3 regions of the Cedecea selenatireducens genome follow, and region 3 is predicted to be linked to each of the others. Evidence: predicted binding sites of a transcription regulator. Region 3 holds the regulator's gene; each other region holds the start of a gene.

Region 1 (3,284 bases), on a different contig from region 3:
AGTTCCGGACTGCCGTTAATATCCCATGACGCGTAATCGGTCTGATGGTTAAAGCCGCGGTTGGCGTCCGCGCGGCGGGAGACGATACCGCTGTTTGGATCGACCGCCGTGGCGCGCACTTCGTTGCTGTCGTAGCGGCGCTGCATCCAGGCGTAGTTCAGATTGGTTTCCCAGGTGTCATCCAGCTTGTACGAGTAATTGGTCGTCAGGCGTTTGTTCTTGCCCCAGGCGTGGTTGGCGTAATCGTCGATGCGGCGATCGTAAGGGATGTTCAGCGGTTTACCGTTGATAAACGCCGTGCCGCGGTCATAAGGAATGTCGAACTTATATTCCACGTAGCTGATGTTGAAGGAGGCTTTATCGCCATACCAGCTCAGGGACGGGGCAATCAACGTGTGTTCATCGGTGCCGAAGTTGCGCCAGTAGTCTTCGTGCTGGCGTTCAGCCACCAGGCGGAAGGCGAAACCGTTGCCGAGCGGGCCGGTCACGTCGACCATGCCGGAACCGCCGCCGTTACTGCTGCTTGTGCCGCTGACGTGGGTGTTCCAGGTGTACTGTGGTTTCTTGCTGACGAGGTTAATTACGCCGCCGGGGTTCAGGATGCCGTAGAGCAGGGAGGCCGAGCCTTTCAACACTTCAACATGATCGATGCTGGAGTCCATCGCCAGGCCCTGGTTGCTGCGCACGCCGTCGATAAACACCGAGCCGTCGCTGTTCGAACCAAACCCGCGTTTGACAAAGCCGTCCTCGATGCCGCCGAGGGTATTACTCTGCGCGACGCCGCTGACGAACTTCATCGCGTCGTTGACCGAAGTGACCGCGTAATCGTCAATCACCTGAGGTGTGACAACGCTAACGGACTGCGGAATTTCGCTGCGCGGCGTTTTGCTGCGCGAGGCGATGGCAGAGTCATCCTGGGTATAGCTGGTTGACGAGCCGTCCGGGTTAGCGTTGGCCACGACCGTCAGCGTGTCTTCTTTGGGCTTATCGGCCGCAAAAGCCGGGGCACCCACGATGAAGGTTGAAATGATTAATAATTTTGAATTAAGAAGCGCCTGGCGAACGAAAGTAGAACCAAATGAAATGCGAGTCATGTTGTTTATTGTCTGTGCTGAAGCGATTTTATAATGGGAATTAAGATGATAATGACAATAATTAGCATTTACAATATTAACTCTGCTTACATAATTACTGGTTTTTTATCCAAAATCCTGATGATTTAGCGGGGAATAAGCAGGAAAAGAGGGGATCGCGGGACGAGCGTCCCGCGTGAATGCGAAGGGGGTTATCCGACTTCCGGCAGCAGGCCAACGGCAATCAGACCCTGAATCACGATAACCGCGATACCGCAGGCGAAGACCAGCGCGAGCAGGGGTTTGCCGCCCGCAACTCGCCAGGCTGCATCGACGTGCTGCTTACGGCTCTGCCACACCAGCATGGAAGGCACCAGCAGGGCAAGCACCGCCAGCGCAACGCCCGCATAGCCCAGCGCCATCACAAAGCCCTGCGGGTAAAACAGCGCAAAGACCAGCGGCGGCAGGAAGGTCATCAGCCCGGTTTGCAGGCGGCCAGAAGCCTTGCGGTTGCGGGCAAAGAGGTCACCCAGGTAGTCGAACAGCCCCAGGGAAACACCAAGGAACGACGTGGCTAGCGCGAAATCGGCAAACAGATGCACCGCCAGCTCCACGTGCGGGGTGGCCACAACCTGACGAACAACCTGCAGGAATCCGTTAAGTCCCGAGTGTTCGGCCATCAGCCCGGTAAAGGTAGCGGAGTCAATCGCGCCGAGGGTGGCGAGCTGCCAGAAGATATAGGCCACCAGCGGAATGGCGCTGCCGACGATAAACACCCAGCGCAGCTTACGAATATTGCCGTTCATGTAGCTAACGATGCTCGGCACGCTGCCGTGGAAGCCAAAAGAGGTGAAAATTACCGGAATAGCGGAAAGCGCCAGCCCTTTTTCAATCGGCATCGTCAGCAGGTTGGTATGATGAATATGCGGCATCATCAGCGCCAGCATCACCACCAGTAAAATGATTTTGGCGCTAAACAACACGCGGTTAAACATGTCCACCATGTGAGTGCCGACGCAGACAATCCCGCCCGCGACCAGGGTAAACATTAATACGCCGGAGGTGGCTGAAATTGAGGTCGAAAGCCATTGACTCAGGCTTGCGGCCAGCAGTTCACCCGCCCCGCTGATGTAGGCCGCCGTAAGAGCGTACATCAGGAACAGCATGCTAAAACCGGTTAACCACTGCCCGGGGCGACCAAGATAGCGCCGGGCGAGGGTGCCAAGGCCGGTGTCCGCAGAGACGTGCTGATAAACTTCAACCAGCAGCAGCGCGGTATAACACATCAATGCCCAAAGGCCGACGAGCATCAGCAGCGTGACGCCAAAACCTACCCCCGCCGAAGCCAGCGGCATCGCCAGCATTCCTGCGCCAATTGTGGTTCCCGCCACGATGAAAACACTGCCAAGAGTCCTGTTCTTCACGCTTCCCTCTGAATTTACGAAGAGCTGTATGCAATTATGCCGCGCAGGGTAAGGGAAAATCTCAGGTGCGTCAAATGAGAGTTACGGTGTGTGTATCGTTATGTTTACAATCCAAATGGAGTTTAAGTGACGTTGTCACGTAATAAAATTAAACCAATGAGCGCTTGCCATGCCGGGGAGAATTAGGGCTTTATTAATATAAATAGTAATAATAACTAATCTCTTTCTCATGGAGAGCATCAATCAATGAAAGCAAATTTTGTCCTGACAGGGTTACTGCTCGCTTCGGCGGGCTGCGGCGCAACCACGTATCCCATCACGGTTACCGACATGGATAACCAGCGCATTACTATCGAAAAAGAACCGCAGCACGTCATTTTGCAGGACGGACGCGACATTCTTTCCCTCGCACTGCTCGACCGCGAAGATCCGTTCAAGCGCGTCGTGGCCTGGAATAACCTGCCGAAAAAACAGGATACCCAAACCTGGGACGTACTGAAGCGCAAATGGCCAGAGGCCACAAAGATTATTGATATGGGCTTTAGCGATCAGGGCGAAGTAAACCTTGAGAGCGTGCTGGCCCAGCAGCCGGACATCATGATTGCGCAACTGCGAGCCAAGCCTGCGCTGGAGCAAACCGGCGTCATTAAATCACTTAAGAAACTGAATATTCCCGTAGTGTTTGTTGATTATGAGCTGCACCCGGTGGAAAACACCGCCAACAGCGTGAAGCTGCTCGGCACCGTGCTTAATCAGGAGAAACGAGCGAAAGAGTACACCGATTATT
Region 2 (3,284 bases), on a different contig from region 3:
CAGCAGGTTATCAATGCCGGCGGTTAAGCTGACGTTTTTGGTCGCGTCCCAGGTCGCGCTCATGCCAATGATGCTATAAGGGCTGACCTCGTTGGTGTCGCTGCCGGTAACCGGTTCGCCCTTGTAGTTGTACTTCTTCGGAGCCTGCTTGCCGTACCAGGTCAGGGTGCTTTGCAGCGAAATATCCTGATGAACCTGCCAGCTCAGCGTCGAGTTAAGGGTGTATTCCGGGATGATCGACAGGCGATCGCCGGTTTCCTTATTTTTGCTTTGCAGCATATAAGTCAGGTTGTTGTTCCAGCTTACGGTGTCCGTCAGCGGCAGATTAATGGTGCCTTCCAGCCCTTCCACAACCGCTTTTGGCACGTTGCCCCACTGATAGATATCGGTTTTCTTGCTGTTAGAGGCAACAGGCGAATAACCGGATTCGATCTTGTTGCGGTAGTCGTTTCTAAACCAGGTGATCCCGGCCTGATAGCCGTCGCGCTTGAACTCCAGCCCAATCTCTTTGTTGACGCTGGTTTCGGCTTTCAAATCCTCGTTGCCCATCAGGTAACAGGCCCCTGCGCTCGCGGCACAGCCCTGGCCACGGCTATAGAGAATGTAGTTCGGGTTAGTCTGATACAGGCTTGGCGCCTTGTAGGCGCGGGCAATACCGAGCTTCAGCGTCAGGTCTTCCACCAGCTCCTGGCTAAGGTTCAGCGACGGGCTCCAGTTATTCCCCACGATGGAGTGATGATCGAAGCGCAGACCCGGCGTCAGCATAGTGCTGCTGGTTATCTCCATGTTGTTCTCGGCGAACAGGGAGAAGATTTCTGCTTTCGAATAAGGGCTGCGGATGGTGGACGACATACCCGGAATCGCACCGCCTTCGCTCAATGACTGGCTGTTCGACGAACCATCCTTCATGCGTTGCTGATTCCATTCGCTGCCGAGGGTGAGGTTTTGGTTCACCAGCAGGTCAAACGGAATGCTCGCTTCGCTGTGCAGAAGCACATCGCTAAGGTCGATATCTGAGAACTGATTATTGGCGAAGATCCCTTCCGTGCCGCCCGCCAGGCCTTCGTTCATGCGCGAGTTGCGGGTGTGTTCGTACTGCACCCAGGAGTTGGTGGTGACGCCGTTATCCCAGCCGCCGGTCCAGGTGACGGCATAGTTCTGGCGGTAGAGGCGGTTAGTCTCTTTGCCGTAGTTATCCTTCACCAGCTGGTTGCTGTTGGTGTTTTGTGTATCACCCGAGTAGAGGTTGCCCTGGCGGCTGTAGCCTGTTTCAAACTCCAGCGCCTGCATCGGTGCAAACTCCCAGCGGATCAGCCCGTTCAGGTCTTTATGGATAACCCCTTCGCGGCCGGCAGGAAGCGTGCTGGCGTAGGATCCGGTGCGCAGCGACTGATGTCCCTGGTTGATGTCCCAGGCATCCGCCTGCGTTTTGTCCAGGTTGCCGTAAAGCCGGAAGCTGACGTCATCCCCCAGTGGCCCCGTCAGGCTGAAGTTGGTGCGTTTTGTCGAGCCTTCGTCTTTGTGTTCCGGCGCGTTGAAATAGGTATTCCAGCTGCCGTGGAACTCGTTGCTGCTGCGTTTGGTAATAATGTTCACCACGCCGCCCGCCGCGCCGTTACCGTAGCGAGCCGCCGCCGGGCCACGCAGGACTTCAATACGCTCGATCATTTCAGGCGGAACCCAGGAGGCATCGCCTCGGGTATCACGCTCGCCGCGCCAGCCAAGGCGGACGGAGTTACGGCTGGTGACCGGTTTACCGTCAATCAGGATCAGCGTGTTTTCTGGCCCCATGCCGCGAATATCAATCTGGCGGCCGTTGCCGCGCTGCCCGCTGGTAGAGTTGCCGGTAAGGTTAACCCCTGGCATGGTACGAATGATTTCAGAGACGTCACGCGCGACAGGGTGCTTCTTTAATTCTTCGGAGGTGATAATCGACACGCCGGGTGCCTGCAGCGTTTGCTGGGCAGCGGTGACGACCAGCGTGTCTTCATTTTCTACGGGTGCCGTCTCTGCTGCCGCCGAAAAGGCAGTGCCGTAGAGGCCCAGACTCACCAACGTGGCGAGGGAGTACGATAATGTATTGTTCATTATTTATCCTGAGTGTCACCGCCTGCGTCCCGTAAACTCCTTTCCCAAATGAGGAAGGACGCGGCAAAAGTGCCTGGAGTTGAAAGTGCGGAAACACGCTATTGCAAATGAAAACAATTATCAATGCCTTTCTCAGTTGACATTTAAAACCAATTAATTCCGCTAATTAATCATCCCTGGTTATCAATCCCCGCGTTAACCATTCACCAACCTGATATTCCACAATTGACCTGCCGACTTTACGGTTGCGATACATATTTAGGTGATCTCATTAACAAACTGAGGTAAATGCCCCGCGTTTTGCCCGCTTCAGATTGTGAGAACCGCTATTCCAGGCTAGATACAAAATGTAACAACTCTCGGTATCCACTTAGAAAACGGACAAAATTGATGGATAGATTTGGGAAACACCTCGTCTGGGTCGTGCTTGCTTTGATAGGCGCATTTGCCCTCGGCTACATCGCTCTGAATCGTGGTGAGCAGATAAATGCGCTGTGGATTGTCATTGCCTCAGTCTGTATTTACCTGATTGCCTACCGCTACTACGGCTTGTTTATCGCGAAACGCGTGCTGACGGTGGATGCCACGCGCATGACGCCGGCCGTGCGGAACAATGACGGTCTTGATTACGTCCCAACGGATAAAAAAGTGCTGTTTGGCCACCACTTTGCCGCTATTGCCGGGGCGGGGCCGCTGGTGGGGCCGGTACTTGCTGCGCAAATGGGGTATCTGCCGGGCATGCTTTGGCTGCTGGCGGGCGTGGTGCTGGCAGGAGCCGTACAGGACTTTATGGTGCTGTTTGTCTCCACGCGCCGCAACGGGCGCTCGCTGGGGGAATTGGTTAAAGAAGAAATGGGCAACACCGCGGGCGTTATCGCGTTAGTGGCCTGCTTTATGATCATGGTGATTATCCTCGCCGTGCTGGCGATGATCGTGGTGAAGGCGCTGACCCATAGCCCTTGGGGGACATACACCGTGGCCTTTACCATCCCGCTGGCGCTGTTTATGGGCGTCTATATTCGCTATTTGCGCCCGGGGCGCATTGGCGAAGTGTCGGTGATTGGCCTGGTGATGCTGGTATTTGCCATTATCTCCGGCGGCTGGGTGGCTGAGAGTGAAACCTGGGCACCGTACTTCGACTTCACGGGCGTACAGTTGACGTGGATGCTGGTGGGCTACGGCTTTGTGGCTTCAGT
Region 3 (3,284 bases):
CAGCCCGCTGAGCACCAGCTACCAGTTCTACGGCACCCGTGATAAAGCCTCTAACAACACCATCAACGATATTTATGACGGTACCGCGTGGCTGCAGGCGCTGACCTTAGGCTACAAAATTGGCCAGGTTGACCTGCGTCTGGAAGGGACCATGGTGAAGGCAGAAGGCCAGCAGGGTTACTTCCTGCAGCGTATGACGCCAACCTATGCCTCTTCAAACGGCCGTCTCGATGTGTGGTGGGATAACCGTTCTGACTTCAACGCCAACGGCGAAAAAGCCGTGTTCTTCGGCGCAATGTATGACCTGAGCAACTGGAATCTGCCGGGTTGGGCTGTTGGGGGCTCCTATGTTTATGCATGGGATGCAAAACCAGCCACATGGGCGCTTGATGCTTCCGGTAACCGTCAGGATATCGCATCCAACAAGATCAAAGAGTCTTCATACAGCCTCGACGCAATGTACACCGTGCAGGAAGGCCGTGCGAAAGGTACGCTGTTCAAACTGCACTTCACTCAGTACGACAACCACTCCGATATCCCAAGCTGGGGCGGTGGTTACGGCAACATGTTCCAGGATGAGCGTGACGTGAAATTTATCGTTATTGCTCCGTTCACCATCTTCTAATGCTAAATCGGGCGCGCAAGCGCCCGTTTTTTATAAGGAACTGAACATGAAAAAAATCCTGCTGGTTACCGCCGTGGCTTTCACGCTCTCCGCCTGCGTTCAGCCCCCGGCTCCGCCGGAAGATTCACATCTGAAGCAGGCTTACAGCGCTTGTATCAATACCGCAGAAGGCAACCCGGATAAAATCGAAGCCTGCCAGAGCGTGCTGAACGTACTGCGCCAGGAAAAACAGCACAAAGCGTTTGTTGAAAAAGAGACCGTGAGCGTGCTGGATTATCAGAAATGCATTCAGGCAAGAAAGAGCGGGAATGATGAAGCCGCGAAGGTTCGCTGCGATAAAATCTGGCAAGAAATTCGCGCGAATAACAGCTGATTACGTTTTTTCAGTCAATAAAAAAACCGGCAAGGGAAACCTGCCGGTTTTTGCTTTTAAACGCCACCTGTTCGGCAGCGTTCGTTAATGCGGATTACTTATTTAGGATCGTGCGCGGTGTCGTCTTCGCGGCAGTCGCCTTCGGCACAGTGTCCGTACAGATAGAGACTGTGGTTAGTCAGGCGGATACCGTGGCGTGTGGCAATTTCACGCTGGCGCGATTCAATAGAATCATCGCTGAACTCGATTACTTTGCCGCAATCGAGGCAGATAAGGTGATCGTGGTGATGCTGCTGGGTCAGCTCGAAAACGGACTTGCCGCCTTCAAAATTATGGCGGGTCACGATCCCGGCATCGTCAAATTGGTTCAGCACGCGGTAGACCGTCGCCAGGCCTATTTCTTCGCCCATGTCGATCAGACGTTTATATAAGTCTTCCGCGCTGACGTGATGATTTACCGGCTCTTGCAGCACTTCGAGGATTTTCAATCGCGGAAGCGTGACTTTCAAGCCGGCCTTCTTTAATGCGGTATTGTTGTCAGTCATGCGGAAAGTGTCCTGTTGCTTAACGATTCGCTCAAACTGCAGTGAGCGTAAAGAGTAATGCGTCTCATTATAGAACTGCTGCTTCTAAATGGGAACCGCAAGTATGGTGCAAAATGAGGCTGAAAAATCGTGGCGGCGTCGCCATTTACAGTAATTATCAGCCAAGCTGTCAGGAAGACATTGTACAGGGATGTACGAGAAAGTTACAAACTTGTAGCAATTATTTTCATTGCTACAAGCTATCAAGATGGCGCAAACGCTGCATTTGCGCCAGACAAATCAGGCGTTAATAATATCGGCCAGATTCAGTTCTTCAGAAATCTGTTTGACCCACTTCTCAACGCGCTCGGCGGTCAGTTCCGGCTGGCGGTCTTCGTCGATGGCCAGACCGACAAAGTTGTCGTCGTCTGCCAGGCCTTTTGACGCTTCAAAGTGGTAGCCCGCGGTCGGCCAGTGGCCTACGATAGCGGCGCCGCGCGGTTCGATGATATCGCGAATGGTACCCAGCGCATCACAGAAGTATTCCGCGTAGTCTTCCTGGTCACCACAGCCGAACAGCGCAACCAGCTTACCGTTGAAATCGACTTCTTCGAGAGTAGGGAAGAAATCATCCCAGTCGCACTGCGCTTCGCCGTAGTACCAGGTTGGGATGCCGAGCAACAGAATGTCGAAACCTTCGAGATCTTCTTTGCTGCTTTTAGCAATGTCATGCACCTCAGCAACGTCTTTACCGAGCTGTTTTTGAATCATTTTTGCGATATTTTCGGTGTTACCGGTGTCGCTGCCGAAAAAAATGCCTACGATTGCCATGAGTAAAATAACCTCTTGAAACTTAATAGTATGCTGGCCGTTCAATGCCCACGTATAGGGCAATCATAGCAGAACAGCTCCACCAGCGGAAACAGCTATCACGGCGGGGTGCACAGTCTGCAACATGGTTTTGCTCACCCTTTTGAGATTTCAGATGACGGGCAGGGCAACAGAAAGCGCTATCCCAGCTTTTTAAGCTGCTCGAGCAACATCTCTTCGATCAGTTCGCTACGACTGATGCTGCGGGCGTCGGCAAGCTGGTTGAGGGCGTCGACCGCATCATTGTTCAGTTTTAGCTCAACTCGCTTCAAACCACGCACTTTGTCGCGCTTAAGCTGATTGCGTTTATTAATACGCAGCTGCTCATCGCGCGAGAGCGGATTGGTTTTAGGCCGCCCGGGGCGACGCTCGTCCGCGAACAGATCTAATGTAGTACGGTCCGTTTGTTCTTTTGCCATGATTAGGATACTGACAGGAAATTCTGGCTGCAGGGGCAGGGTGCCGGTGCAATTAAGCGCGCCATCATACATCAGCGCGCCATTCCCGCCAACGCGTTAGCGACTTCTGCTGGCCGGTCGTTCTGTTTTTAATCAGTTTTTCGGTTCCGCGTCGATAAATCGGTGAATTGCGCGTAAAACTGCCTCCGGTTTTTCAGCGTGAACCCAGTGGCCCGCGCCAGCGATGACGTGCGCACGAGCCTGCGGGAACTGACTTAAAAGCGCCTCGCGGTGGCTTTCATCAACATACGGCGAGTTCCCGCCACGGATGAATAAGGCGGGATGCTGCCAGGCGGGAACGGGTTGCCAGCCAACGATACTTTCGTATTGCTGCCAAAGCACCGGCACGTTGAACTTCCACTCGCCGTCGGCAAAAGACTTCAGCAGAAACTGAATGACGCCTTCTTCTTCTACGTGTTCGCGCATGATCTGCG

The links. Region 3 encodes Fur, which represses iron uptake genes when iron is present. Its sites were predicted from a motif close to ATAATAATGAGAACNACTATCAA; they were not measured.
Region 1: the regulator Fur is predicted to act here: its motif matches at 1,140-1,162, upstream of ACE38U_RS08385 (TonB-dependent siderophore receptor).
Region 2: the regulator Fur is predicted to act here: its motif matches at 2,190-2,212, upstream of ACE38U_RS20410 (TonB-dependent siderophore receptor).

The regions. Positions count from the first base shown of each region.
Region 1 is NZ_JBHIKW010000004.1:115,753-119,036, forward strand. Features, by position in the region: gene ACE38U_RS08385 (TonB-dependent siderophore receptor) at 1-1,094, opposite strand, end outside; gene tyrP (tyrosine transporter TyrP) at 1,286-2,497, opposite strand; gene ACE38U_RS08395 (ABC transporter substrate-binding protein) at 2,744-3,284, shown strand, end outside.
Region 2 is NZ_JBHIKW010000018.1:7,425-10,708, forward strand. Features, by position in the region: gene ACE38U_RS20410 (TonB-dependent siderophore receptor) at 1-2,088, opposite strand, end outside; gene cstA (pyruvate/proton symporter CstA) at 2,479-3,284, shown strand, end outside.
Region 3 is NZ_JBHIKW010000009.1:78,290-81,573, forward strand. Features, by position in the region: gene chiP (chitoporin ChiP) at 1-625, shown strand, start outside; gene chiQ (ChiQ/YbfN family lipoprotein) at 672-998, shown strand; gene fur (ferric iron uptake transcriptional regulator) at 1,097-1,543, opposite strand; gene fldA (flavodoxin FldA) at 1,823-2,353, opposite strand; gene ybfE (LexA regulated protein) at 2,533-2,811, opposite strand; gene ybfF (esterase) at 2,944-3,284, opposite strand, start outside.